DNA from 3 places in the Staphylococcus haemolyticus genome. Region 1 is predicted to be linked to each of the others. Evidence: predicted binding sites of a transcription regulator. Region 1 holds the regulator's gene; each other region holds the start of a gene.

What was found. Region 1 encodes LexA, which represses DNA repair genes until DNA is damaged. Its sites were predicted from a motif close to CGAACATATGTTCG; they were not measured.
Region 2: a site for LexA is predicted at 5,319-5,332, ahead of addB (helicase-exonuclease AddAB subunit AddB). Genes of this name have one in related genera too.
Region 3: a site for LexA is predicted at 5,913-5,926, ahead of EQ029_RS01405 (YolD-like family protein). Genes of this name have one in related genera too.

Annotation. Positions count from the first base shown of each region.
Region 1 is NZ_CP035291.1:1,519,402-1,529,856, reverse strand. Features, by position in the region: gene rpsN (30S ribosomal protein S14) at 1-185, shown strand, start outside; gene guaC (GMP reductase) at 332-1,309, shown strand; gene EQ029_RS07340 (CAP domain-containing protein) at 1,324-2,349, shown strand; gene lexA (transcriptional repressor LexA) at 2,579-3,202, opposite strand; gene sosA (DNA damage-induced cell division inhibitor SosA) at 3,345-3,578, shown strand; gene EQ029_RS07325 (DUF896 domain-containing protein) at 3,702-3,935, shown strand; gene tkt (transketolase) at 4,039-6,027, shown strand; gene EQ029_RS07315 (YneF family protein) at 6,248-6,490, shown strand; gene EQ029_RS07310 (CcdC family protein) at 6,649-7,116, shown strand; gene sbcD (exonuclease subunit SbcD) at 7,477-8,601, shown strand; gene sbcC (exonuclease subunit SbcC) at 8,606-10,455, shown strand, end outside.
Region 2 is NZ_CP035291.1:1,934,527-1,944,981, reverse strand. Features, by position in the region: gene argH (argininosuccinate lyase) at 1-425, opposite strand, end outside; gene EQ029_RS09335 (argininosuccinate synthase) at 418-1,620, opposite strand; gene EQ029_RS09330 (glucose-6-phosphate isomerase) at 1,954-3,285, shown strand; gene EQ029_RS09325 (TVP38/TMEM64 family protein) at 3,515-4,087, shown strand; gene lepB (signal peptidase I) at 4,092-4,616, shown strand; gene lepB (signal peptidase I) at 4,631-5,203, shown strand; gene addB (helicase-exonuclease AddAB subunit AddB) at 5,366-8,854, shown strand; gene addA (helicase-exonuclease AddAB subunit AddA) at 8,847-10,455, shown strand, end outside.
Region 3 is NZ_CP035291.1:316,815-327,269, reverse strand. Features, by position in the region: gene EQ029_RS01435 (alpha/beta hydrolase) at 1-235, opposite strand, end outside; gene EQ029_RS01430 (Crp/Fnr family transcriptional regulator) at 429-1,112, opposite strand; gene arcD (arginine-ornithine antiporter) at 1,147-2,577, opposite strand; gene arcA (arginine deiminase) at 2,746-3,981, opposite strand; gene EQ029_RS01415 (arginine repressor) at 4,338-4,802, opposite strand; gene isaB (immunodominant staphylococcal antigen IsaB family protein) at 4,988-5,563, opposite strand; gene EQ029_RS01405 (YolD-like family protein) at 5,950-6,363, shown strand; gene isaB (immunodominant staphylococcal antigen IsaB family protein) at 6,474-7,004, opposite strand; gene EQ029_RS01395 (hypothetical protein) at 7,206-7,727, shown strand; gene EQ029_RS01390 (DUF87 domain-containing protein) at 7,781-10,455, opposite strand, start outside.

The DNA of each region.
Region 1 (10,455 bases):
CTAAAGGAGATTATGAAGCATTACGTAAGTTGCCACGTGATTCTTCACCAACGCGTTTAACTCGAAGATGTAAAGTAACAGGACGTCCAAGAGGTGTATTAAGAAAATTTGAAATGTCTAGAATTGCTTTTAGAGAACATGCACACAAAGGACAAATACCTGGTGTCAAAAAATCAAGTTGGTAAAATGCAAATCTAGTACTTTAGTCCATTTACAAGACAATTAAAAAATTGTAAAGTATATAAGGGTGAGAAAATGAATGATTTTTATATTTAATATACTAAACGTTCGTTTTTACTTAATAAATAAGATTGTATAGGGGCTAAAAAGTATGAAAATTTTTGATTATGAAGATATTCAATTAATTCCAAATAAATGTATAGTTGAAAGTCGTTCAGAATGTGATACAACTGTCCAATTTGGACCGAAAACATTTAAATTACCTGTTGTTCCAGCGAATATGCAAACTGTTATGAGTGAAGAATTAGCTCATTGGTTCGCAAAAAATGATTATTTTTATATTATGCATCGATTTGACGAAGCAGCTCGTATTCCATTTATTCAAAAAATGCAAAAAGACGGATTGTTTGCTTCTATTTCTGTAGGTGTTAAAGCAAATGAATTTAAGTTTATAGAAGAATTAGCTGACAAACAATTAGTTCCTGAATATATTACGATTGATATAGCTCATGGTCATTCAGATTCAGTTATTAAAATGATTAAACACATAAAAAAATATATTCCAAAAACATTTGTAATTGCTGGAAATGTTGGTACGCCAGAAGGTGTTAGAGAACTTGAAAATGCAGGTGCAGATGCAACTAAAGTTGGTATCGGACCAGGTAGAGTTTGTATCACAAAAATAAAAACTGGTTTTGGCACTGGTGGTTGGCAATTAGCAGCATTAAATATTTGTAGTAAAGCAGCGCGTAAACCTATAATCGCTGATGGTGGCTTAAGAACACATGGCGATATTGCTAAATCAATTCGATTTGGTGCAAGCATGGTAATGATAGGATCTCTATTTGCGGCTCACGAAGAATCGCCAGGTGAAACAGTTGAATTAGACGGCAAACGTTATAAAGAGTATTTTGGTAGTGCATCTGAATTCCAAAAAGGTGAACACAAGAATGTTGAAGGTAAAAAAATGTTTGTTGAACATAAAGGATCATTAAAAGATACTTTAGTTGAAATGCAACAAGACTTACAAAGCTCGATTTCATATGCAGGTGGAAAAGATTTAAAATCATTAACAACTGTCGATTATGTTATAGTGCGAAATTCAATTTTTAATGGGGACAAGGATTAAAACTTGAGTGGTAGGTGTATGTTATTAAAAAATTTCTTTTGTTTTCTTTGGTGTTATTAGTTGTAGCTTTATTCATACCATTAAAGGAAAATCAAACACTAGTAAAATTACAGAATGACGTAAGAAGTAAAGTTCAGCAAGTTATGAATCAAGATTCGAGTTTAAAAAACAATACGCTCAAAACACCTACAGAACAGGACTTTGCTATTAATAATATTCAGATGAATATGTCTAAAGACAAAGTTGAAAATCAATTGGGGAAACCTAAAAGAGTAACATCTAATGAATATGGCGCTAAATGGTATACCTATTACAATAATGATTACGATAATTTCATAATGGTTAGCTATTTAGGAAATAAAGTCAATGCTTTATATAGTAATCAAAATGTCATTACATCTAAATCTAAGGTAAAATATAACACCCCTAAAAATGTTGTTGAGGATAGACTTGGTAAACCTTTAAAGGAAATTGTTAAAGGTAGATACCGTGTTGATATAAGTAGCGATGAGTATGATGTTTTCCATGAAGATAATATTTATACAACTGTTTTTTATGATAAACATAATGACAATGGTGTTACTGCATTACTTCAAGTTAGTGATGCCATGGAAAAAAGGTTGACTCAACATTACGGTGCGCCATCTTCAACATTAGAACAAAGCTTTGAATATCAAAATTATGATTTAGTTAATTCTGAGCGTAAACAGCATGGGTTGAATACACTTAGTTACTCAAAAGATGTCTCCAATACAGCAAGAAATCATAGTGAAGACATGGTAAAACAAAATTACTTTGATCATAACAATTTAGATGGTGAATCTCCTTTTGATCGATTAAAAGATGATGACATTGATTTCAATGTGGCAGGTGAAAATTTAGCGTATGGGCAACAAAATAGTATATTTGCTCATGAGGGGTTAATGAATTCACTTGGTCATAGAAAGAATATATTGAATACAAATTTCAGTACTCTAGGCGTAGGCGTTGATTTTAATGAAAAACGACAACCATATTGGACAGAAAATTATACGGGCTAAGTGTTTTAACGAGACTTATTAAGGGTATCTTTTTGTTGATAAGGAAGTTGATATTATGACAACTAAAGATGTTAATAAACTAGATATTCTAGATAAGGTTAAAGAAATTTTGAATAAAAAAGAAAATGAAAAGCAAAAGAACTAGCGAAGTTTACATTGTAGACTTTGCTAGTTCTTTTTATATAGAAATATATAAGAGAGAGGTTAACGTAAATTTTAGAAATTAAAACTACAGTTCTCTGTATAAACCAATAACTTTACCGATAACAGTAACGTTATCAAGATAAATAGGACTCATTGTACTATTTTCAGGTTGTAATCTATAACGTGTTTTTTCTTTATAGAAGCGTTTAACTGTTGCTTCATCATCTTCAGTCATCGCAACAATGATGTCTCCATTTTCAGCAATGGTTTGGCTTCTAACTATAACTTTATCTCCATCTAAAATACCTGCCTCAATCATACTTTCACCCACAACATTTAAAATAAAAATATCACTATTGTGAGTTGATGTTAAATGTTCTGGTAAAGGGAAATATTCCTCAATATTTTCAACTGCAGTAATCGGAATTCCGGCAGTAACTTTACCAATTACAGGAACATAAATTGTTTCCTCCATATTAACTGCATCGTTAGTTTGTTCGCTAACAATTTCAATGGCTCTCGGTTTCGTAGGGTCTCGTTTAATATATCCTTTTTCTTCCAGTCTAGATAAATGACCATGAACAGTTGAACTCGACGCTAACCCTACTGCTTCACCAATTTCTCGTACGCTTGGTGGATATCCTTTAGTTTGTACTACATGTTTAATATAATCGTATATTTCACTTTGACGTTTAGTTAATTCTCTCATATATAGGCACTCCCTAATTTTATTTAACTATATTATAGCACTGATTTTAATATTGAACAAACATTTGTTCGTTTTTATGTTGACTAAGAACAGATGTTCTGTTAAAGTATTTATACAAACAAATGTTCTAGAGGTGAAAGTAATGTTTAATAAATATAAAAATAAATTATTAACTAATATAGCTGTTGTATCAATATCTTGTGTTGTTTTTATAGTATTTTTCATGAATTTATATCATAACGCTCAAATGGAACGAACGTACGAAATAACTGACCATACTATTTCTAAAAAGGCAATTATTAAAGATGATAATAAGAACGTAAATACTACAAATGGGGAACAAAATAACTACAAAGTGTTCGCATTTGTAAGATGATTATAAATTTGAGGTCTGTCAAAGCTATTTAAATGTCAATAGCTTTTGTCCAGACCTCTTTTTTGTTATATTTTATGAAGTAAAAGAGAAAATATTAATGGGAATATAGAAAGAGTGATAGTTATGTCTAATGATAATTTAAATATAGATAGAATTAATGAGCTTGCTAAAAAGAAAAAGGAACAAGGTTTAACTGAAGCTGAAGCTAAAGAGCAATCGAAATTACGTAAGAAATACCTCGAAGCATTTAGAAAAGGGTTTAAACAACAAATTGAGAGTACAAAGGTGATAGATCCTGAAGGTAATGATGTAACACCTGAAAAATTAAAAAAGATACAAGAACAAAATAAAGATTAGTAAATATTAGATTATAGTTCGTTCAGTTTAAACGATTATCAATTTCAATATTTTTAAGTTATAATATACGAAAGATGATTAAAGTAGAAGGGAAGTATTAGAGATGTTTAACGAGAAAGATCAACTAGCGATTGATACGATTAGAGCTTTAAGTATTGATGCAATCGAAGAAGCTAATTCAGGTCACCCTGGATTACCTATGGGAGCAGCACCAATGGCTTATACTTTATGGACACGCCACTTAAATTTTAATCCTCAATCTAAAGACTATTTTAATAGAGACCGCTTCGTATTGTCGGCTGGACATGGCTCTGCGCTATTATACAGCTTGTTACATGTTTCAGGCAGTCTTGAATTAGAAGAATTAAAGCAATTTAGACAATGGGGTTCTAAAACACCTGGACACCCAGAATTTAGACATACTGATGGTGTTGAAGTTACTACTGGCCCACTTGGACAAGGCTTTGCTATGTCTGTAGGTATGGCTTTAGCTGAAGACCATTTAGCTGGTAAATTTAATAAAGATGATTTCAATATAGTTGACCACTATACTTATGTGCTAGCTTCTGATGGTGATTTAATGGAAGGTATTTCTCATGAAGCTGCTTCATTTGCTGGCCATAACCAATTAGATAAACTAATTGTTTTATATGATTCAAACGATATTTCATTAGATGGCGAATTAAATAAAGCCTTCTCTGAAGATGTTAAGAAACGATTTGAAAGTTACGGTTGGAATCACATATTAGTAAAAGATGGTAATGATTTAGACGCTATCGATAAAGCAATAACTAAAGCTAAATCTCAAAATGGTCCAACTATGATTGAAGTTAAAACAATTATCGGTTATGGTGCTCCAAACGTGAGTGGTACTAATGGTGTTCATGGTGCACCACTAGGTTCAGATGAGAGAAAATTAACTTTTGAAGCATATGGTTTAGATCCTGAGAAACGTTTCAATGTGCCAGAAGAAGTATATGAAATTTTCCAAACAACTATGTTAAAACGTGCAAATGAGCATGAAGATGCATGGAAAGCATTACTAGAAAATTATTCTAAACAATATCCAGAATTAGCAGATGAATTTAAATTAGCTATTAGTGGTAAACTACCTAAAAACTATAGAGATGAATTACCACGCTTTGATAGCGATCATAATGCAGCAACACGTGCTGATTCAGGTGAAGTAATTCAAGCATTAAGTAAATCAGTTCCGTCATTCTTTGGTGGTTCTGCTGACTTAGCTGGTTCTAACAAATCTAACGTTAAAGAAGCGACTGATTATGATAGAAATACACCTGAAGGTAAAAATATATGGTTTGGTGTACGTGAGTTCGCAATGGGTGCAGCTGTAAATGGTATGGCAGCACATGGTGGATTACACCCTTATGGTGCAACATTCTTTGTATTTAGTGACTACTTAAAACCAGCGTTGCGTTTATCAGCTATCATGGGATTAAATTCAACATTCATCTTCACACATGATTCAATCGCTGTAGGTGAAGATGGACCTACTCATGAGCCTATTGAACAATTAGCGGGCTTAAGATCAATACCAAATATGAATGTCATTCGTCCAGCTGATGGAAATGAAACAAGAGTAGCATGGGAAGTAGCTCTTGAATCAGAACAAACACCAACTTCTTTAGTATTAACTCGTCAAAATCTACCATATTTAGATGTAGATGAAGAGACAGTTGAACAAGGTGTTCGTAAAGGTGCTTATGTTGTTTTCGAAACTGAAACTAAACCTGAGTATCTATTACTTGCTACTGGTTCAGAAGTTAGCTTAGCAATTGAAGCAGCTAAAGATTTAGATAAACAAGGTAAAGGTGTACGTGTAGTATCAATGCCTAACTGGTTTGCTTTTGAACAACAACCAGAAGAATATAAAGAGTCTGTAATTCCTAAAGAAATTACTAAACGTGTTGCAATTGAAATGGCATCACCATTAGGTTGGCACAAATATGTAGGCACTGAAGGTAAAGTGATAGGTATTGACCAATTTGGTGCAAGTGCCCCTGGCGACTTAGTCGTAGAAAAATATGGTTTCACTAAAGAAAATGTATTAAATCAAATTCGCACATTTTAATATTAGATAAGAAATTAGAGAACTGAGAAGGCTTTCATTGGAAAGTCTTCTTTAATTTGAATGAGCAATACAAAATAATTTTTAAGTTAACTAAAAATAAGTATTACATTTGTTTAAGTATTTGTTATGATAACAAATGGATGCAGAATTACTAACTAGCTCTTGAAAATAGAATAGTAATTTAGTAAAATTCAGTAGGATATAGAAAGTGGGTGAAACAATGGCAACATGGTTAGCAATTTTATTAATCATTGTAGCGCTTATCGGTGGACTAGTTGGTGGTTTCTTTTTAGCACGTAAATATATGATGGATTATTTGAAAAAAAACCCACCTATTAATGAAGAAATGTTACGTATGATGATGATGCAAATGGGTCAAAAACCATCGCAAAAGAAAATCAATCAAATGATGACAATGATGAATAAAAACATGGATCAAAACATGAAAAGTTCAAAAAAATAATTTTTAAATGGATTGTAGTACCTTTAAGGTTTACAATCCTTTATTTTTGTAGTAAAACAACTTTAGTGTTATTTAAAAAGAAAAATATTTAAAAATCTAAATAAATTACAATGAGTAATAAAGAGTAAGGGTTTATGAATATATAAGAAGGTGTAACGTTGGCGTATTTAATTTTTTCTGTTGTATTTGCTTTATTTATGGGTATAGTAGTAATTTTTATTCGAATGAAAGCTCAAAACTTTCCTGTTAATGAAAAGAAAATTATATTACCTCCATTTTTCATGGCTACAGGCGCATTGATGTATGTGATTCCGTACTTTAGATTGACTGGTACTGAAATTTTAGAGTCAATTATTCTAGGTGTCTTATTCTCATCTGTTCTTATATGGACAAGTCACTTTGAGGTACACGGTACTGAAATTTATATGAAGCGCTCAAAAGCATTTCCAATCATTTTAATTTCTTTATTAATTATACGTACTGTAATTAAAATATTTATCAGTAGTAAAATTGATCCAGGTGAAATTGGCGGCATGTTCTTCTTACTTGCGTTTAGCATGATTGTTCCTTGGAGATTAGCTATGTTATATAAATATAAAAAGTTGAAAAGAGCAACTGTCAAATAATTGAATAATGATTAAAAAATGATGTATTTTAAATTACTTTGAAAATTTTAGTATAGCCTGGGACATAAATCAATATCTCAGGCTATAATTACATATTGGAAGTAGTTGACTGAATTAAAAATACACCTGTAACTAACTTTTTTAATTCTAGTCAACCTTGCGGGGTTGAGCGGGGCCCAACAAAGAGAATTTCAAATTAGAAATTCTACAAGTGATGCAAGTTGGGGTTATTAATAGCTGCTTAATAACATAGGTGGGACAATGAATTTAAATTAATCATTGTTCCATCTTTTTTAGTTTGAACAATAGTGTGATTCAAGATATAATATACACGAACAAATGTTCTAAAGGGAGGCCATTATGAAGGTTATTCACACTGCTGATTGGCATTTAGGTAAGATTTTAAATGGTAAGCAATTTTTAGAAGATCAACATTATATATTGAACAAACTTATTGATAATTTGAAGGAAGAGAAACCAGATGTTCTGGTTATTTCGGGTGATATATATGATACGTCTTATCCTAGTAAGGAGACCATTAGACTTTTTGAAGAAACGATTAAAATTATAAATGTAAATATGAAAATTCCTACAATTATAACCAATGGGAATCATGATGGTAGAGAAAGATTAAATTATGGGTCAACATGGTTTGAGTTTTCACAATTATATATTAGAACGCAACTAGAATTAATGTCTACACCTATAACTATTAATAATATTAACTTTTACACACTTCCTTTTGCCACTATTAGTGAAATTAAGGCTTACTTCGATGATGATGATATCAAGACATATGAGCAAGCAACTCAAAAGTGTATTAACCACATTTCGAAGATTATAGACCCGAATCAAATTAATATTTTAATTGGCCATTTAACTATAAAAGGTGGTAAAACATCAGAATCTGAAAGGCCACTTACAATTGGAACAGTTGAAAGTGTAGAAAGCGCTAACTTCAATATTTTTGACAAAGTACTATTAGGACATCTTCATCATCCATTTAGTATTACAGATAATATTGTTGATTATAGTGGTTCGTTATTACAATACTCATTTTCTGAAGTGAACCAGGCCAAAGGATACAAAAAATTAATGATTAATTCAAAAGGTGACATAAATACTAAGTTTGTACAATTAAAACCTTTAAGAGAGTTAGAGGAAATTGAAGGTGACTACTCGGCTGTTATACAAGGCGACGTTCCTGTGAAAAATAAAGATAATTATTTTCACTTCAAACTTAAAAATATGTCTCATGTTACCGACCCTATCATCCACCTTAAACAGATATACCCAAATACACTTTCGCTTAGTAATATCACTTTTGAAAATCATAATAAATCAACGTACGCAGATTTTAAAACTACAGATGACCCTACAATAATTAAAAATTTCTACAAAACAATTACGGATGAAGATTTAACAAACTATCAAGAGAAGAAAATACATCAATTATTAAATCAAGTTATCAATAGGGAGGACTAAATAATTGAGACCAACTAAATTAATACTTAATAATTTTGGACCTTTCATACATGAAGTTATTGATTTTGAACAAATAAATAAAGAACAGTTATTTTTAATAAGTGGAAAAACTGGTTCGGGAAAAACTATGTTATTTGATGGCATTGTTTATGCGCTATTTGGTAAGGCTTCTACAGAAGGTAGAAATGAGGGGGAATTACGAAGTCATTTTGCAGATGGTAAATCCCCAATGAGTGTAGAATATGAATTTAAAATTAACGATAAAAAATTTAAAATATCTAGACAGGCTGGATTTATTAAAGAGGGGAATACTTCCTTAACACCTGGTAAACTTGATGTTTTTGAATTTGATGAAGAAAGTCAGCTTTACGAACTACGAGAGAGTAAAATCAGCTCTGGTAATGGTTTTATCAAAGATTTGTTAGGTATCAACGCTGAACAATTTAGACAATTATTCATATTACCTCAAGGAGAATTTAAGAAATTTTTAGTATCTAATAGTTCCGATAAACAAAGTATTTTAAGAACATTATTCAATAGTATCCGTTTTGAAGAGATGCAAAATTTATTGTTAAATCAAGTTAAAGACGAGAAGAAACAAATAGAATCACGTTATAGTCGGATTCAAATACTTTGGGAAGATATTGAAACATTTGAGAATGATGAATTAATTCAATTTAAATCTTTGAATAGTATGCAAACCAAAGACATTATTAAAGCAATACCTCAGTTTGAACTAGTAGGTCAACACTTAAATGAAGAATATGAACAATTAAAATCTGAACACAATGATGCGCTTGAAGCTATAAAAAGAAAAATTGAAGAAAACAATAAATTAATAGAATCACTTAAAGAACTCGATCGAAATAAAGATAAGAAAGTGCAACTAGAAAAAAACAAAGATAGTATTGAAAAATTAAAAGCTGAATTACGTAAAATTATTGAAATTAAACCCTTGAGTCAATTGTATAATCAAAGAAACACAAAAGAACAAAAATATGAAAATACTAAGGTTAAGCTAAATTCTATTCTTGAAGAGTTAAATGAACTTAATGTTAAATTAGAGAAATTTAAGAAAGAAAAAGAAATTTTAAATGAACAATTAGAAGATATTAACATTAAGTCTGAATATATTGATAAAACTAAACAGTTTTATTCAAACATAAATAAGTATCGTGAAGCTTTTAACGAAATTAAACAAAATGAAACATACTTAAAAGAGAATAATCAAAAGCAAGAAGAAAATAAGAATTTAATTGATAAATTAAATAATGATATAGCTAAAATAGATGTTAATAACGAGAATATTGACGAAATAACACAGGAGATATTCCAATTAACAAACACTTTTGATAAAAAAGTGACTTTGAGAGAAAACAAGAAAAAATACCAATCTTTAAGTCAAAAATACAACGAAACAGAGAATAGTATTAAAAAGACTAAAGAACAAATTTCAGATTTAAAACTTCAATTAGAAAATATAGACAAGTCAAATATAGATTTAAATGATAAACAAACATTTATTCAAGAAATTCAAAATGCACTTCATGTTGGAGATACATGTCCTATATGTGGTAATGAAATTGAGTCTCTCAATGAACATATTAAGTTTGATGAAATTGCTAAGAATCAAAATTTAATAAAAGAGGTCAATAATCAGTTAAATAAAAAAATAAATGAGTTAACTAAACTTGAAACCACTTCTGATTATATTAGTAATCAAATGAGTGAGTTAGAAATAAATGATGATGAAATTAGTGATATCAACGAAATAGAACAACAATTAAGAACTAAAAATAAGGAAAAAGAAAAACTACAAATTCAAATTAAGCAACGTGAAAAGTTAAAAAGTGC
Region 2 (10,455 bases), 420 kb from region 1:
TTAAGAATGGATGTTTGGAATGATCGAATAAGGTCTTGAATTTCAAGTACTTCTTTTTTTACGTATAGATGCAAGTCAGTAGCCACTTGGTCATTTCTACTACGACCTGTATGCAACTTACCTCCAGCGTCACCGACACGTTGAATGAGTTCATGTTCAATGTTTAAATGAATATCTTCAAGCGATTTTTTAAACGCAAGCTTCCCATTATGAAAGTCTTGTTGAATCTCTTTTAAGCCATTAATGATTGCGTCTTTATCATCTTGTGAAATGATATTTTGATTAGCTAACATGGTAGCATGTGCAATACTACCTTGGACATCTTCATCCAACAATGTTTGGTCGAAATCTATGGAAGCATTAAATTCATCTACCCAATCTTCCGGCTGTTGTTGAAAACGGCCACCCCATGCTTTACTACTCATTACTATAACCTCCATGAAGATATGCATTTACTTGAGTAGGTAAACCATAAATATCGATGAAACCTACCGCTGCCGATTGATTAAATGCATCTTCTTTAGTGTATGTTGCTAATTTTTCATCATATAGCGTGTATGGAGATTTTCTTCCATTAACAATGGCATTACCTTTAAATAATTTAATTCTAACATCACCTTCAACATATTGTTGCGTGCTATCAATGAATAATTTTAAGCTATCAGTTAATGGTGAGAACCATAAACCATTATAAGTTTGTTCAGCAAATTGTTTTTCAATCACTGGTTTAAAATGAGCTACATCTTTAGTTAACGTTAATGTTTCAAGTGCTTTATGTGCTTTTAATATTACTTCTGCACCTGGAGTTTCATATATTTCACGAGATTTAATACCAACTAGACGATTTTCTACATGGTCGATACGTCCAATTCCGTGTTTTCCAGCTAATTCATTTAAAGTTAATATTAATTGATCTAAGTCATAATCTTGATGATTTAATTGAACTGGAACACCGTTTTTAAATGAAAGGATAATTTCATCAGGTGTATCTGGTGTATCTTCTAACTCTGCTGTTAAATCATAAGCGTCTTTTGGAGGGGCAGCATACGGATCTTCTAAAATACCACACTCATTTGCTCTACCCCATAAGTTTTGATCAATTGAATAAGGAGAATCGTGATTGATGCCAACAGGGATATTGTGTTTAATGGCATAATCAATTTCTTCTTCACGACTCCAACCCCATTCTCTTACTGGCGCAAATGCTTTTAGGTTAGGGTTTAATGCTTTAATAGCAACTTCGAAACGAACTTGGTCATTACCTTTACCAGTACAACCATGCGCGATACCGACAGAATTAGTTTGTTCAGCAATCTCAACTAATTTCTTAGCGATAAGTGGACGAGATAAAGCTGATAAGAGTGGATAACTATTTTCATACATTAAGTTACCTTTGATTGCATAACTTACAAAGTCATCACTAAATTCTTTAGTAGCATCAATAATATGACACTCAACTGCACCCATATCTAGTGCTTTAGAATATACAACATCTAAATCTTTACCTTCACCAACATCTAAACATACAGCTACGACATCATAGCCTTTATCTATAAGCCATTTAACGGCTACACTTGTATCTAATCCACCTGAATATGCTAATACGATTTTCTCTTTCATTAAAATTCACCTCATAATTTTTCTGAAAATTGATATAAATTTATACTAACAGATATTAAATGAAAATAAAACCATTTTTTTACATAAATATACAAAAATTTGAAAATACTCTTATCATCAACATATCAATTGTATAAAAGGATATGTGACATATTGATATGGAAATATAAGTATTATTTTATTTAGAAATTATTCATTTTAAAATTATTAAAAAATGTCTTAAAATTGTTGAATTAATTTGAAAATATTCGAATAGTCAGTCATGTCAATTGAATAGAAGGCTTAAAGTTAGTAAAATTAAATCAACAAGGACATACAGGAGGCTTTTATAAAATGACTCATATTCAATTAGATTATGGAAAAGCATTGGAATTCTTTGGTCAACATGAAATTGATCAACAACAAGATATCGTTAAAACAATTCATAAAACGATTCACGAAGGTACTGGTGCAGGTAGTGATTTCTTAGGTTGGGTGAATCTTCCGGAAGACTATGATAAGAAAGAATTTTCAAGAATTGTGGAAGCATCAAAACGTATAAAATCTAATTCAGATGTATTAGTAGTAATTGGTATCGGAGGTTCATATTTAGGTGCGCGTGCTGCTATTGAAATGTTAACTTCATCATTCCGCAATTCAAATGAATACCCTGAAATTGTATTCGTGGGTAATCATTTATCATCAACGTACACTAAAGAATTAGTAGACTACTTATCAGATAAAGATTTTTCAGTAAATGTTATTTCTAAATCTGGTACAACTACAGAACCAGCAGTAGCATTTAGATTATTTAAACAATTAGTTGAAGATAAGTATGGTAAAGCAGAAGCTAAAAAACGTATCTTTGCTACTACAGATAAAGCAAAAGGTGCATTAAAACAATTAGCAGATAATGAAGGTTATGAAACGTTTGTAGTACCAGATGATGTTGGTGGTCGTTATTCTGTATTAACTGCTGTGGGTCTATTACCGATTGCAACAGCTGGCATAAATATTGAATCAATTATGATTGGTGCAAACAAAGCGCGTAAAGAATTATCATCAGATAAATTAGATGAAAATATTGCTTATCAATATGCGACAATCCGTAATATTTTATATAGCAAAGGATACACTACTGAAATGTTGATTAATTATGAACCGTCAATGCAATATTTCAATGAGTGGTGGAAACAATTATATGGTGAGTCTGAAGGTAAAGACTTTAAAGGTATATATCCATCTAGTGCAAACTATACAACTGACTTACATTCATTAGGTCAATATGTCCAAGAAGGACGTCGTTTCTTATTTGAAACAGTTGTAAAAGTAAACAACCCTAAACACGATATTACAATTGAAGAAGATAGTGATGATTTAGATGGATTAAATTACTTAGCAGGTAAAACAATTGATGAAGTTAATACTAAAGCATTTGAAGGTACACTATTAGCTCACACTGATGGTGGCGTTCCTAATGTTGTTGTGAATATTCCACGCTTAGACGAAGAAACATTTGGTTATGTTGTATACTTCTTTGAATTAGCGTGTGCAATGAGTGGATATCAATTAGGTGTTAATCCATTTAACCAACCTGGAGTAGAAGCATACAAACAAAACATGTTTGCATTATTAGGTAAACCTGGATTTGAAGATAAGAAGAAAGAATTAGAAGAGCGTTTATAATTCTCTAGTCATTCAATAGCGTCAATTAAATATGTCTTACAAAGTCGATATGGATTAAATTCCGTATCGACTTTTCTAATATATATCTTTATATTAAAGCTAAGGAATGAGTTCTAACTACTACCTGTGACTGATTTATTATTATATAGGTAGATTTATAAATGAAACAGTGTACAATATTTCTATGAAATAATAACTGTTAATCCAATAGGAAGGATTTGATGTAACTATGTTTCATCAAATTGAACAATGGTTTGATTTATTACAAGGTTTTGGTTATCTGGCTGGATTTATTATTTTATTTTTTAGAGCCATTGTGCCAGTACTTCCTTTAACATTGTATGTTATTTTATGTGTTCATGCGTATGGCTTTATAGCAGGTACGATTATTAGTTGGTTAGGTGTTGTAGCAGGTACTTATACAGTGTTCTTTTTCTGTAGAAAATTTGTTAATGCTAACTTTATGAAGCGGATTAAATCAAGACGATCAGTTGAACGCCTTATTCATTTTATTGATAGACAGGGCTTAGTACCAATATTTATATTAATGTGTTTTCCGTTTACACCTAATACACTAGTTAATTTTGTGGCAAGTTTCTCTCATATTAGAGGCAAATATTATTTTATAATTTTACTTATATCTAAGTTAATTTCTATTACATTTTTGGCGATTATGGGAAAAAGTGTAACCTCATTTTTCACACATCCTGTTAGAGCAATAATGGTATTAATAGTTACTATAGCGTTATGGTTTGTTGGTAAGAAAGTCGAGGGCTATTTCATGGGTTCAGACAAGGAGTGACAAAGTGCGTAGAGTGACAAGTTGGATTGTAGCATTCCTATTTGCTTGTCTGTTTGTCATGTTTATACAAATGTTCTTAGTTAAAAGTGCTGTAGTTCAAACTGATGATATGTCACCAACTTTGAATAAAGGTGACCGTGTCATTATTAATAAAATTAAAGTTACCTTTAACATGTTGAAGGATGGAGATATTATCATGTATCGACATAATAATCAATTACACTTTGGTAGATTGGTCGGCAAGCCAGGTGAATCAATTGAAGTTAGAAACGGTAAATTGTATAGAGATGATAGACAAGTTAATAAATTTTATGCTAAAAATAGAGATATTAATAATTTTGCAATAAGAGATTTACATGATTCTGATGGTGATATTATTCCGCCAAATTCATATTTTATTTTAAATGATAATGGTGATAAACAAAGTGATTCAAGAACATATGGATTAATAGATAAGGACGATATCGTAGGAGATGTTAGTTTAAAGTATTATCCGTTTAAAGAATTTACCTATCAGTTTAATAAGTAGAGGAGGTGTTAAAATTGAAGAAAGAAATAGTTGAATGGATTGTTGCCATAGCGGTAGGTTTATTACTTGTATGGGTAATGGTTAACTTCGTAGCTAAATCATATACTATAAAAGGCGATTCAATGGATCCAACACTAAAAGATGGCGAACACGTCATGGTTAACATTCTAGGATATAAAGTTGGAGACATAAAAAAAGGTAATGTAATCGTATTTCATGCGAATCAACAAGACGATTATGTTAAACGTGTCATTGGTGTACCTGGCGATAACGTTATTTATAAAAATGATAAACTATATGTTAATGGTAAAAAGATAAATGAACCTTATCTTGATTACAATGAAAAACGTAAACAAGGTGAATATATTACGGGTTCATTTGAAACTAAAGATTTACTAAATGCAAATCCTAAATCAAATATCATACCAAAAGGTAAATATTTAGTTTTAGGTGATAACAGAGAAGTCAGTAAGGATAGTAGGGCGTTTGGTTTAATTGATAGAGATCAAATTGTTGGTAAAGTATCATTTAGATTTTGGCCATTCAGTGAATTTAAGTTTAATTTTAATCCAGATAATGAAAAATAAGGAAAATTAGTATTAATGAATTAATTTTTAACATAGCAAGACTGGTAATGGAATGTTCATAGAGATTCCGCCAGTCTTTTTTTGTTCAATATTTCGACCTAACAAAACATTTTTAAGAACGTATGTTCTGTGTTAAAATAAGTTCAAAGGAGTGTGGGCATAATGGAGTTGAACGCATACATTGGCAGAGCAGGGACAGGCAAATCTCATCATATGATTGATAATATTAAGCAACAAATGAAAGAGGATCCTCTAGGCGATCCAATTGTTTTAATAGCACCAACACAGAGTACTTTTCAATTAGAACAAGCATTTGTTAATGATAAAGAATTGAATGGAAGTCTAAGAACTGAAGTGCTTCACTTTGAACGCTTAAGTTATAGAGTTTTTCAAGAGGTTGGAGGATTAACTGAAGAACGACTAACGCAAGCGGCTACCGAGATGATGATTTATGATTTAGTTCAACAACATAAATCGGAATTAAAACTATATCAATCACAAGTAAATTATTATGGTTTTAGTGAGAAGTTAAGTGAACAAATTCAAGATTTTAAGAAATATTCTGTTACGCCAGAACATTTACATACATTTTTGCAAGATAATGACTTGAAGACGAGAACTAGACATAAATTAGAAGATATATCGCTTATTTATCAGTATTTTGAGGAACGCATAAATGGCGAATTTATTACTTCAGAGGATAGTTTAAATCATTTTATTGATATTTTAAGTCAATCAGAATGGATTAAAAGAGCAGAGGTATACATAGATGGATTCCACAACTTCTCTACATTGGAATATCAAATTATTAAAGCACTCGTTCAAAGCGCCAAAAAAGTTACTGTTCTTTTAACAACTGATGGTAATGAAGATCCATTTAGTTTATTCAGAAAACCCTCAGAGGTATTAACACATTTAAAGGAAATTGCTAAAGATTTAAACATAGAATTACAACAACAATTCTTTAAACAACAATATCGTTTTAACAATAAAGATTTAATACAACTGGAACAACAATTTGACGCATTGCAAATTAATCCTATCGCTTACGATGGCAGTATTAATATTTTAGAATCCTCAAGTATACGTGAAGAAGTTAATGAAGTAGCTCGCCAAATTATTAAAGATACACGTGATAAGCAATATAGATATCAAGACATTGCTATCTTGTATCGTGATGAAGCTTATGCATATTTATTTGACTCTGTTCTTCCACAGTACGATATTCCATTTAATATTGACACTAAAAGATCAATGACACACCATCCGATCATGGAAATGGTACGCTCACTTTTGGAAGTTATTCAAACAAACTGGAATATTAGTCCTATGATGCGTTTAATTAAAACCAATATTCTAACTAATCACTTTAAGGATAGTGCATATTTAATTGATTTATTAGAGAACTTTGTCGTTGAACGTGGTGTTTATGGCAAACGTTGGCTTGATGAAAAACTGTTTAGTATTGATAACTTTACGAAAATGGGACGTAAAGAACATAAATTAACTACTGAAGAGCGAGAAGATTTCGAGCAAGTAGTTCATTTAAAAAATGATATTATTGATAAAATATTAACTTTTGAAAAAGCAATGAACGAAGCAGAAAATGTGAGAGGTTTTGCGACAGCTTTCTATGAGACAATGGAGGCATTTGATTTACCTAAATATTTAATGACTCACCGTGACCAATTGGACGTCGATGGTCGTCATGAAGAAGCTGAAGAAATAGATCAAATTTGGAATGGACTTATTCAAATTTTAGATGATTTAGTCACTGTATTTGATAATGAAGAAATGACTCTTAAACGCTTTTTAGAGGTATTTGATATTGGTTTAGAACAATTAGAATTTGTAATGATTCCTCAAACCCTCGATCAAGTGAGTATAGGGACAATGGACTTAGCGAAAGTAGACAATAAAAAACATATTTATATGGTTGGAATGAACGATGGTGCTATGCCGCAACCGGTTTCTTCTTCTAGTCTAATAACAGATGAAGAAAAGAAAGTGTTTGAACAACAAGCACAAGTTGAATTAAGTCCTACATCAGATATCTTACAAATGGATGAAGCGTTTGTTTGTTATATTGCAATGACACGAGGCAGTGAACAAGTTACATTTTCATATAGTTTAATGGGTGCACAAGGTGAGGATAAAGAAAAAAGTCCATTTATAGACCAAATACAAGGGTTGTTCAATGGGTTAGAAGTAATGAATATTCATTATCAACATAATGCACAACCTTTATCGTTAATGGAGCATCCACATCAAACTAAAGTCGTCTTATTCGAATCTTTAAAAGCTTGGCTAGAGGCAGAGATGGTCGCTGATGTATGGGTTGATGCTTATCAAGTCATGCGTGATAATGACAAATTGAATAACGGTTTAGAGTACCTATTAACTGCGTTGACATATGACAACGAAACAGTGAAATTAGATGAACCATTGGCTGCATCTTTATATGGTTCAACAATTAACGCAAGTGTATCTAGATTTGAAGGGTATAATGATTGTCCGTTTAAACATTATGCGAATCATGGTTTAAGGTTAAATGAGCGTACGAAATATAAGCTTGAAAATTTTGATTTAGGAAATATTTTCCATACAGCATTGAAGTATATTTCGGATAAGGTAGATGGAGACTTTAAAAATCTTGATAATAAGAAGATACATGCTTTAACTGTTGAAGCTTTAGAAAATGTTTTACCTCAAGTCCAATTTAATCTCATGGATTCAAATGCATACTATCGGTATGTGTCAAAACGAATTGGTGTCATTGTCGAAAGTACTTTGAAAGCATTACGCTATCAAAATAAAAATACAAAGTTCAAACCACAACGTTTCGAAGCAGGGTTTAGAAAGACACCGAACAACAGTGAAGAACTTATTGCACAACCATTAATTACAAAACAAGGCATTCCAGTTAATATACGAGGACAAATTGATCGTATAGATGCTTACACTAAAGATGATAAGAGCTACATTAATATTATTGATTATAAGTCATCTAATCCCAGTGCGAAATTAGATTTAAAAAAGGTTTATTATGGTAAACAAATGCAAATGATGACTTATATGGATATTGCTTTGCAAAATGCCCAACGTCTGGGATTATCTAATGAAATTAAACCAGGTGGCCTATTGTATTTCCATGTACATGATGAACGTCTCAGTTTTAAAGACTGGGGAGAATTGGAAGATGATGCTTTAACACAGGACAAACTTGAACAAGCATTTTTAAAAGAATATAAATTACGTGGCTTAGTTAATAGCGATATGGATGTAGTAGACGCATTGGATATTCGTTTAGAAGAAATTGGTAAATCCGACATTGTTCCAGTTAGCCTGAAGAAAGACGGAAGTATTGGAAGTAGGGGGAGCAGTGTCGCTGATGAAACAACAATTCATAAATTTATCAAACATAATAAAGACAACTTTATAAAGACTGCTACAAATATTATGGAAGGTCATACCGAAGTTGCACCACTTAAGTTCGATGACCAATTACCATGCCAATTTTGTAATTTTCAATCAGTGTGCCATGTGGATACTATTATTGATAGTAAACATTATCGCCATGTAGATGAAACTATAGATCCTATCAAAGCAATACAAGATGTCGAGTTAGAAAGCGGTGATCATAATGAATAACATCCCCATCAAACCTAAAGATGCTCAATGGACAGATGCACAGTGGAAGAGTATATATGCTAATGGTCAAGATATATTAGTAGCTGCAGCAGCGGGGTCTGGTAAAACTGCAGTATTAGTAGAAAGAATTATTCAAAAAATCATTAGAGATGAAATAGATGTTGATAAGTTACTCGTTGTTACTTTTACTAATTTAAGTGCGAGAGAAATGAAGCATCGTGTTGATCAGCGTATTCAACAAGCGGCAATAGAAAATCCTAACAATGAACATTTAAAGAATCAACGCATTAAAATTCATCAAGCACAAATTTCGACATTACATAGCTTCTGTTTAAAGATTATTCAACAGCATTATGATGTCATTGATTTGGATCCTAATTTTCGCACAATTAGTGATGTAGAGAATGTGCTGTTACTTGAACAGTCTATTGATGAAGTTTTAGAAAAACATTATGATACACCGGATATTGAATTTCTTACTTTAGTAGAACAATTATCAAGTGATCGTAATGATGATAATTTTAGAGATTTGTTAAAACGTTTCTATAATTTCAGTATAGCCAATCCTTCACCGTTTGAGTGGTTGGATTCATTAGTTGAAATTTACACGGACGATAATAAACATAAATTATATCTAGACGAATTAGAAAGATTATCGAAAATTTATATCAAAGCTGCATATCATACTTTGTTAGAAGCGGAAAATAACTTTCTAAATTGTATAGAGGCGGAAAAGCATTTAGATGTTATCAAGCTAGAAAAATTTAAATGCGAAAAAATGATTGAGGGTAATGTGATAAATTTTGAAGAAATCATTAATTATACCTCTGAAAAATTGCCTACAATAACAAAAAAATTAAAAGATACTAATGAAGATGAAGGTATAAGTTCTCAGTTTTTAACAAACGCTAAAGATTTTTATGATGATTATAAAAAACTATTATCGGAAGTAAAAAATAAGTATCTAATGCGTTCTTATGAAGATTTAAAAGTAGATATGAAACGTTTGGCTCCTAGAATTCAATACCTTGTACAAATCGTTAAGGATATTATTAATGGCTTTGCTGAAAAAAAACGTAGTCGCAATGTACTGGATTTTTCTGATTATGAACACTTCGCTTTACAAATATTAACTGACCAAGAGGGCAATGCTTCGCCTATTGCTAAAGAATATCGATCACAATTTGAAGAGATTTTAGTAGATGAATACCAAGATACGAACCAAGTACAAGAAGCAATCATATCTAAAATTAAACGTGGTGACGAATCTAATGGGAATTTATTCATGGTAGGTGACGTTAAACAATCTATCTATAAATTTAGACAGGCTGATCCAACGTTATTTATGGATAAATATCATCGTTTCACAAAAGATGGCGATCAATCAGGGTTACGTATCGATTTATCTAAGAATTTCCGTTCACGTAAAGAAGTACTCGCCACAACAAACTACTTATTTGACCATATGATGGATGAAGAAGTAGGTGAAATTGAGTACGATGCTGATGCGAGACTTTATTTTGGTGCTACTAAATATTCTGATAAATCTATGCCTCTTGAACTACATGCATTAATTCAAGATAAAAGTAGCGATAATGATT
Region 3 (10,455 bases), 1.2 Mb from region 1:
GATCTGCATTCGGCATAATGATAGATAATTGATGTTCATCTGCATATCGCTCAACACTGGTAAAGCGTGTATACGACGTTGCATCACTTGATAATCCATGCAATAGCATTAGTGATTTATAAGATTTAGGTGATTGTGTTTCGTCGAAGAAACTGCCGTCTTCTGGAATAATTGCTACAAATGATTGTTGCATACCTAAAGATGGTGATAAGTAATTGATTGTCATGAGTGCCATGTTGATTGTCGCCCCTTCTAATAATAAATGATTATATCTATTTTACACTTTTTCTGAAAAAGGTGTTACCCAAGCATGCAAAAAGACGTTAGTGATGTCACCAACGTCTTAAGTAGCAATTATTGTGTTTATATCGGTTTGGTAGTTTAATATAAACGCTTTTCGTATATAAAGGGGCTTTGTGTCTTATTTACTACTTTATAATCATCCAATTTTTGCCATTTTTTATCAATTTTTTCTCTTCTTTTAGTTCATGTACAATATGGCCTGTTGTTTCACGTGAAATACCTGCTAAATCACTTAGTAGTTGAATGGTCATGATATGTTTAATTTCGTAGAATTCATCATGATCGTATGCTATTGCATGACATAAATAATATAGTACTTTCTCAATGCGTTCTCTCGCCAACTTTGTGGTTAATGCCATATTGTATTCCATTAGCAGTTCAAGTTCGTTATTTAACTTTTCGAACAGTGTAACAAATATGTCGTCATGATTTTTACAAAGATATTCCAACATATCTTTAGGTATGCCTATTACATTACATGGTGTTATAGCTGTGCACATCTCGTTTAATTCAATTTTTCGAAAGAGATGATTTAACGGAAATAATAGCTGCTCTTTATTAAGCTTACGATAAGCGTCCCCATCTTCATTAATTGTTTCACGCAAAACAATACCGTCTAGTAACAAATACACATAGGTGGGCTGATCAGATGAATAATATATGATTTGTCCTTTATTGTAACGTCGCACGAAACATTCACTCTTGAAAGCTTGAATGACACCTGTTGGAATATTTAAGTAAGACGCTAATTGTTTGAGTCCTTCACTTAAATCATTATCTCTGTTGTTGATATATGTCTTTCCGGCCATTGAGATACACTCCTAAATCTTTTAAAACTTTTTATTAGAATACTGAAACGCTTCCCATCGCTAAGCGAGTGATACCTATTATTGCAAGTATGATAATGACTGCAAACAAGATATAGTCACCTTTCGTTAATGGTTTATGGTTATTACGTTGTACGAAACGATAAACAAATAGACCAGGGATGTAGAGCAACATGGTTAATAACAAGTAATCAATACCTGCAGCGTACACAAGCCATATCGCATAGATTGATGCAATAATACCGATTGCCCATTGTTTCACTGTAGCGTGTCCTTTATGCTCAATTGTGTATTTTAATTGATAAAAGGCACTAAACATATACGGAATTAAAATCGCGCTTGATGCAAGTGAAAACGCAAATTGATATGCACTATCTGTAAATAACATGCTAATTAAGAATATTTGTACTAGAATGTTTGTAATTAATAATGCATTGATTGGTGCTTTATTTTTATTTTCTTTAGCAAACCATTTCGGGAACAAGCCATCTTTAGCCACTATAAATGGTAGCTCACCAGCTAGTAATGTCCAACCAAGCCATGCACCTAAAACAGAAATAATTAAACCAATGTTAACGAGTACTGAACCCCAATGACCAACGATATGTTCTAACACTTGTGCCATTGATGGGCTTGCAAGATCAGCAATTTGATTTTGTTGAATGACGCCTTGTGCCAATACAGTCATTAAGAAGTAAATAACAAGTACTGAAACAAGTCCAATTACTGTAGCAGTACCTACGTCTTTTTTCGATTTAGCACGACCTGAGAATACCACTGCACCTTCAATACCAGTGAACACCCATACGGTTACAAGCATTGTACTCTTAACTTGAGACATTGTATCGCCCCAACTAAATATACCTGTACCACCGCTTGTCATTCCGTAGAACCCTGCTTTAAATGTATCGAAATTAAATACTACAATCATACAAATGATGACTAAGAATATAGGAATTAACTTTGCAACAGTTACAATACTATTGATAAAAGCTGCGGTTTCAACACCTCTAAGTATTAAGAAGTGCACACCCCATAATAAGAAAGAAGCGACGATAATACTTGGTAGCGTATTACCACCTTTGAAGATTGGGAAGAAGTTACCTACTGCTGACATCAATAATGTTGCATAGGCTACGTTACCTAGAAACGCAGCAAACCAGTAGCCCCAAGCACTTGAGAAACCAATAAAGTCGCCAAATCCAGCCTGTGCATAACTGTAAATTCCACCTTCTAAGTCCGGTCTTACATTAGTGAGGTTTTGGAAGACAAATGCGAGTGAAATCATTCCGATTGCGGTAATAATCCATCCAATCATAATTGCTAAACCACCGGCTTGACCACCCATATCAGAAATGATATTGAACGCACCGCCACCAATCATAGAACCAATGACTAAACCAATAAGTGACGTTTTACCAAGTTTGTTTGTGTCTGATTCATTCATAATTCATTTCCCCTTCTAAGGAGGATTACTTTTAAATTAAGGGCTTGAAGCATCATTATTCAATTGTCTGGTAATCCTGCTTCAAACCCTTCTCCTTGTGTTATATTTCTACATCACTTTCCCTGCGATGTATTTTTCAAAAAAGTCCTTACGTTTGCTCGAAATACTTTAAATATCTTCTCTAAATAATGGTTGGCTCATACATCTTGGGCCCCCACGTCCACGAACAAGTTCACTACCAGTAATTTCAAGCACTTTAATGCCTTTATCACGAAGTAATTGGTTTGATACGTAGTTTCGGTCATAAGTAACAACCACACCTGGGCGTATACATAGCGTGTTTGAACCGTCATTCCATTGTTCACGTGCGCCGTCTATCACGTCACCATTACCAGTTGGGATAAACTCGATTTTTTCAACGCCAAGTACGTCTGCTAGCGTTTCACGTAGTTTATTAGAATGTGTGATTTTAATGTCGTCTTTGGCTTCATCGTATTCAATTGTAAATAAATTCATATTATTTTCTTCTTTGAAAATTGCTGAATGCACTGTGAATTTATCGTAGTCAATCATTGTGAATACTGTATCTAAATGCATGAACGTACGGCTATTTGGAATTTCAATCGCAATCACTTTTTTGAATGTTGTAGATTCATCTTTGAATATATTACGTGCTAAGCGTTCAATCGCTTGTGCTGATGTACGCTCTGAAATACCAATGGCTAAAGCATCTTTAGAAAGAATTAACTCATCGCCACCTTCGATGTTAAATGGTGAATTTCTGTCTAACCATACCGGTACATCTGCATCTTTAAATCTTGGATGATATTTTAGAATGTATGTCATAAATAGAGATTCTCTACGACGTGCTCTCCAATACATTCTGTTGATTGTCATACCTCTACCTACTGATGCTTGAGGGTCACGTGTAAAGTAAAGGTTAGGCATTGGGTCTAAATAGAAAGGATATCTATCATCCATATATTCAACGAGATGTGTTGTTTTAAGTTCAATTTCTTCTTTTCTTACACCAGCCATAATTTTGTCAATTAATTCTTGGTCTGATAATGTCGCAAAGAATGTTTTAATTTCAGCTTCATGTCCTAAGACTGTTTTTTGAGATTCTGCAAGAATATCGTCAATAAATTGTTCACGCACATCTTTATCTGCAATGGCTTCAGCTGCTAGTTTTTCTAGATAAACAACTTCTACACCTTCATCACGAAGTGTTTGTGCAAATTTGTCGTGTTCTTCTTGTGCCACTTTTAAATAAGGAATATCATCGAATAGCAAGCCACTTAAGTGATCTGGTACTAAATTTTCTAGTTCTTTACCAGGTCGTTTGAGTAATACTGTTTTCAATCTGCCGATTTCACTGTTTACTTGGATAGGTCCTTGAGTCATATTCATTTCCTCCTTTATTTATCTACAACTAGAGTATAAAGCGCTTTCATATTTCATTATGTGATTGTTTTCACATTGTAAATGTGTGTTAATTCATGCTTTTTGGTTATTCAATGCATATTTTTGATTGAATATACAATAATGTTAGGTGATTAGTGATTATTATGTATATTTCATTCATGTTGACATGCCGATGTCTAACCAAAAAGTTTTTTATGCATCATTCTGTATTTATAAACACCCGTGATTTGTATCTACATTTATATAACTACTTAGGTTATGAACATTATAAATTAGGTGCGTTACACTCTATTATAGATAATATAAAAAAGTAAATCTACATTATATTTTATACATTAATTTGAATATTTATGATTAAATAATTTATAATGCACATATTTAGCCATTTCTTCAGAATTAGTTAGTACCATCAATGTGTCATTGCCACCTACTGTCCCTAATATTTCATTAATATTCATTCGATCAATAAAATAATTAATGCATTGCGCAAATCCTGGAGATGTTTTGATAAGTATGTAGCTATCTTTTATTATAATACTTTTAATTTCACTGTCGTAATAATGTAGCAGTTTCGTTTTAGCATCCATTTGTTGCGTATTATCTAACTTTTTATAATAGGATTGATTACTTACAGCTGGAACTTTAAAAATCTTTAATTCTTTCAAATCTCTTGAAATCGTAGTTACGCTATAGCGTACCCCGAAATGCGTATCGATGTAATCTGCAATCTCTTCCTTTTTGTTAAATCGGTTATTCTTAACTACCGTTGCGATGAGATCTAGACGTTTATTCTTTTTCATATTATAAACTCCCTCTATCCCTATACAGCCTACGCTATATTTATGTTTTACTTTTAACGTATCATTTTTTTGTCTTTCTTTGTGTGGGGTATTTCATAAATTCTGTTATAAACTTAATTATTTACATAAAAACACCCCAAAAGTGAGATTTATCATCCAACTTTTGAGGTGTCTTTCAAGTTAAGTTATTTTGTTTCTTTCATAGCTTGTTTTACAGTGCTATAGCCCATTACTACGCGATCAACTTTACCTTTATCTACATCAAACCATACTGTCATTCCTTTTGTATTTGGCTGGTAGAAATAGATGCCTGTTGTATTATGCTTATGGTTATTTACCTTTTGTAAATCTTTACCGTAAGTTTTATTTAATTGATCCAATGTCATTTTACCTGTTACGTTTAAATCAAGTAATGATGCCGTTTTACCATCTTTCGAAACGTTTCTAAAATATTGATCATATTTTTTAACATTTTTAAATGATGTTGTTGCTTTCAATTTAATACCATTGAATGTGACATTTTCAGCTTTTATTGCATTTTTAAAATGTTTATCTAATACAAATGACACGTCTTGACCTGCATATCCTTTATAATTGTAATATGCAGATGTCGCGTTCGCTTTAGAATGAGTTGTGTTTGTCGTAGCTTTAGATTCAGCATGTGCAATAGATGTTTCCGTCAATGCACTCGTAACACCTACACCAAATAATGTGCTTAGTGCTAATGTCGTTGTGACTAATGTTTTTGTAGTTTTTCTCAAATTAGAAGCCTTCTTTCTTTATAACTAAACATATCATACGCTATTCATGACTGTTATACAATTTTGTTTAACTAATTAGAAGTGTTTCATATTTGATGTAATGTTGTTTATAATTACACAAAATTAATTTTCATAAATCGTTAAATAATGTTTTTATATAAATTATGTTATACTAAATATAGGAGTAACATCCCCATTAACTCCTTCACAAAAAGTTATATTATGTAATGACTATAGCCATAAGTTTACTTCCCCTTTGTTAAACTTATGGCTCTTTTATATAGTCTTTTTTACTTTTCCAAAATAAATATAAAATTAATTTATATTGTAGAAAACCACTTCCAAAATACGAACATATGTTCTATAATGAATTTGAGGTGGTTAACATGATTCCAAATCCTAATGCGCCAGATGAATATAAATATGAAACTGATTATCGTAAAATACCAAGACAATATTTAGACGCTAATATTCCTCAAGGACGTGGCATGGTGAAGTGGGCTCCCTTTGCGACAATGCCAGAACAATATCAACGATTGAATGATTTTATTGAGGAACAGAATAAAATTGCCATGCCTTCATTGTCAGATGATCAATTCGAAAATATCAATCGACAGCTCACTTATAAATTCACACAGCACCAATTGGCAATGATTAGTTATTGGAGAAATGGCTATATTCAATCAATTGCTGCGTATATACGTCGTATCGATTCGCTAAATCGCTGTATCACAATTAGTAATGAGAATGGTTCACAAACGATGAAACTCGATTTTGAGGTTATTTGTAATGTAGAGTAAGTGTGCTGCGTAATTGGTGACTCATATCACTGAAACATGATTTTTATTTTAACTAGAGATAAATTAAAGCGCATAGATGAGAAAGTCCCATTTATGCGCTCTTCTAAATATTATTTACTTGTTGTAAAGCCTACGTAACTAATATCTACTTCTACAACTTTATTGTTATTAAGAACAAATGATGTTGCTAAACCATCTTTATTTGGTTTATAAACGTAAATACCGCTACCTTTAACATTATTGTTGCCTTTTACTTTTTTCAAATCTTTACCATAAGCTTTTTTAAGTTGACTGTACGTTAAATCGCCTTTAACTATAAATTGTAATTTATTCGCTTTTTTGCCATTGCTTGTTACGCCAGTAAATTTCTGATTATACTTTTCTTTTACAGTTGTGCTATTTGTTTTAGCAAGTTTGATACCATTAAATTTAATGTTGTCATGTTTGATTGCGTTAATAAAGTTCTTGTCTGTTAAGAATTTAGCGTCTTTATCCACGTAACCATTATAAGAGTAGTAATACCCTTTAGTTTGCGTTGCTGCATGGGCAGTATCTTGTACTGGTAATACCGCGCTACTCACTCCTAAAAGTGTTCCAAATGCTAATGTTGTTGAGGCAATAGTTTTAACTACTTTATTCATGTTAGTCCTTCTTTCTATATTAGAATTACACTTCATTTATATTATCGCACAATACATACAAACATTCACTGTACTTAAGACCTATTTATCAAAAATTTTAGTAAACAAAATTTAATATTATAAAATTGTGTAAATACTATCTATTTTATGAAGTTTTATTATAATAAGATAAAGAAATGAATTAAGGACGGAGGATACACCTTGAAAAAAGTATTGGCAGGTATCGTCATTTTATTACTTGTTGTTGCTTTAGGTTTTTCAATATTCTTTGCAGCAACTGGTACTAAACATTCAAATTCGAGTGATGATCATAAAACTGAGAAGCATGATAAAAAAGAGAAGAAAGATAAAACGAAAGAAGAACAAACTGATGAGCAATCTACTACATCTGATAATGGAGAAAATGCACAATCAGAATCAGCGTCAAACAACACTGTAAACACGCAACAAAGTTATTCTACACAACAAAATAACTCGACAACTCAAACACAACAATCTAAAACAAAAGAAAACAGTTCAAGACAAAATAGTTCAGAAAGTGCTACTTCAGAAAAGAATACTAAAGAAACACAAACACAACAACCAAGTACACAACAACCTTCTACGAAAAAGCCATCAACAACACAACCTAGCACCCAAAATAAAACGACAACTAACAGTAGTTCAACACAAAGTTCAAGTAGTTCAGCTCAGGGTAGCAGTCAAAATAATAAAGACAATTAAAACAACCGCCTAATGAGTAGTCTTATAACTACCCATTAGGCGGCCTAGTTTAATTATTCCCTATCTTCTAAAGAAGTTACTTCAACAATTTCTGTTTTTTTGACTAGTTCTCCATTAATGTTAGAAAAACCTATTACTAAACATTCTCCTTTATTTAATGATGATAAATCTTGTTCCATTTTTCTTTTTTCGTCATTATTTTTATTCTTACTAATAAAGGCGATTTGATCTTCCGGTGGGGCAAAGTGAACTTGCTCAGCGGCATTAAATAGTGCCGAAATATCTCCTCCGTTATTTTTTATAGAGCTGATAGACTGTGTAGCAAGCCATGAAGACCATCCAAATTTTCTACCCTCTTTTAAAATTTTAGTTGTAGGAGAACTTTCTTTATGATTCAAGTTCTGCATTTCATCTAATAAAACAGGGATAGGAACATTTTTACTTCCTTCTCGTTCGGTAAAATTATATAAATCCCATAGTAAGAATTCAGTTATCACTTTTTGAATACTTGCAACAAAACCTTTTAATTGCATAATAGTTACTTTACCTTCATTATTGAATATTTCATTCCAAGTAAACTCGTTGTTGTTATATGCAAACGGGTCTTTATCTAATAATTTGTCAATTCTTCCAACTAAAGTATTAGCATTAGTAGTTTCTTGATCAATCAATCTTTGTTTTAATTTAGTGAAAGTAAAGTTTTCGCCATATATATCTAAACCACTTTTGATAGATTCTTTTAATAAACTACTTTGTTGGATACCAAGTTTAAATACGAAATCTATAATTTGAACTACTCTATCTGCTATATCATCATTTTCTTCTGGCACGGTAAAGCCACCTAAGTCTATTTCATTTCTTTTAAAAGGATTTATCGGAAGCTTATCTCTAAAAATAAATTTAGTATTGAGATTATTTCCTAGTTTTCGTGTGAATTCCTCTTCTAATTGGTTGTTTAAGAAACCATCTGTGTAATCAACTACTAAACTATCAAGTTTATTTTTAGCCATTTCATATAGAAGACATTGCATAAAGTAAGTTTTACCTTGTCCAGATTTGCCGCTAATTAATATATGGCGATTAGGTAATTGTTTATGACCATACTCCCAATACACTTTTTCAGTACTACCTTTTGCATTTCCTAATAAAATTCTCACATTTTCTAAATCGTGATTTTCTTCAGTTCTATCTATTTCCTCAATAACAGAAGGTTTATCTTCCCAATCATTAGTAGGAGGAATTTCCACTTTATTAGAATCATTGTTCACATTATTTTCATCTTCAAGAGTGGAAGTTGATACATCACTATTTTCATTAGTTAGATTATAATTTGTATGGGAAACTAGTAAATTTGCTAAATCAATCCCTCTCTGATTGTTTAATATTTCATGTTTAACAGTTTCATAATCCTTTTCTGCGTCATTATACGCATCTAGTTCAGTTAAATGTAATTCATATACATTTTTCTCGCTGTCTTTAATTAATTTTCTGAAACTATTTTCTTGATTAAATAATACTGCTATTCCTATACCATATTCATCTTTTATCTTAGTAGAGAAAGTAATGTTACCGTTTAAAATTTCTGCTCTTTTCTCATAAATGTAGTGCATCTTTTCATCCACAATTACACCATTTTCAATAAATTTATTTAAATTACCAAAATATAAATTCAAGAAAAATTGTCTATAAAAATCTTGAGTTAAAACTTGAGAAGATGGAGTAATCAATTCTTTTTCCAGTACTTTAAACAAATGACTTATTTGTACTTTAGCTTTTTCAATCACATTAGTGTGATTAATACCGACTTTTACTTCAACTGGCATAAAATGGACATTTGCATTTTCTTCTTCCAATTCTAAGCCTATAAATAACAAGTCATCTGAAATAGAGCCACTATGATTAAGTTCCTTAGCCGAGAAAACATCTGAACTTGCATCCAGACCTTGTTGTCTACTCACTCGAAGTACTTCTTCCATAGAAATTGGAATCCAAGTTATTTTTTCATGGGCTAATATTGATAACACTTGTTTATATGCTGAAATAATACTTAATTTTTCTCTAATAGAATGATCCCCGTAATTTGATTTAGACCCTCTATTTCCTATAACTGATAAAAGCCATTCACCATTAAGGATATTGAAAGATCGGATAATATTATCAATATTATGTGGAGTATAATCTACGTTAACTTTATTTAAAAATTCTTTAAGAATATTACTATATTGTTCTGTATCATTTGTTACAGTAATTGATTCATAATTAAACGATGAAGTTTGATCATTATAATGAATAACATACAAATCATAATCATTACTATTGAAATAAGATAAATCAACAGAAGGATCTATAAATGTTACCCAATTCGTATCGTTAAAAACACCATCAAGGTTTTGATTTTCGATACTAATAACATTATTAACGATTCCTTCATCTTTCTTATATGGATTTAATCGATAATTTTTATTATTAGAAACAAAACTATTCCACAATAATGCACTATAAATTAAATCGTTATTCTCTGATATACCTCTCGTACCAAATCCAGATAAATATGAATTACCTATTTTAGTATAGCTAATATTTGATAATAGACCTTTACTAGTAACAGAAGAGTAAATTTCTTTAAGATTGCTCACACTAAACTTAGGTTCTTGATTAAAATTAAAAAACGTAATGTGATAGATATTTTCTTCTTGCTTATTAACGAATATATTTATTTTAGATTTTA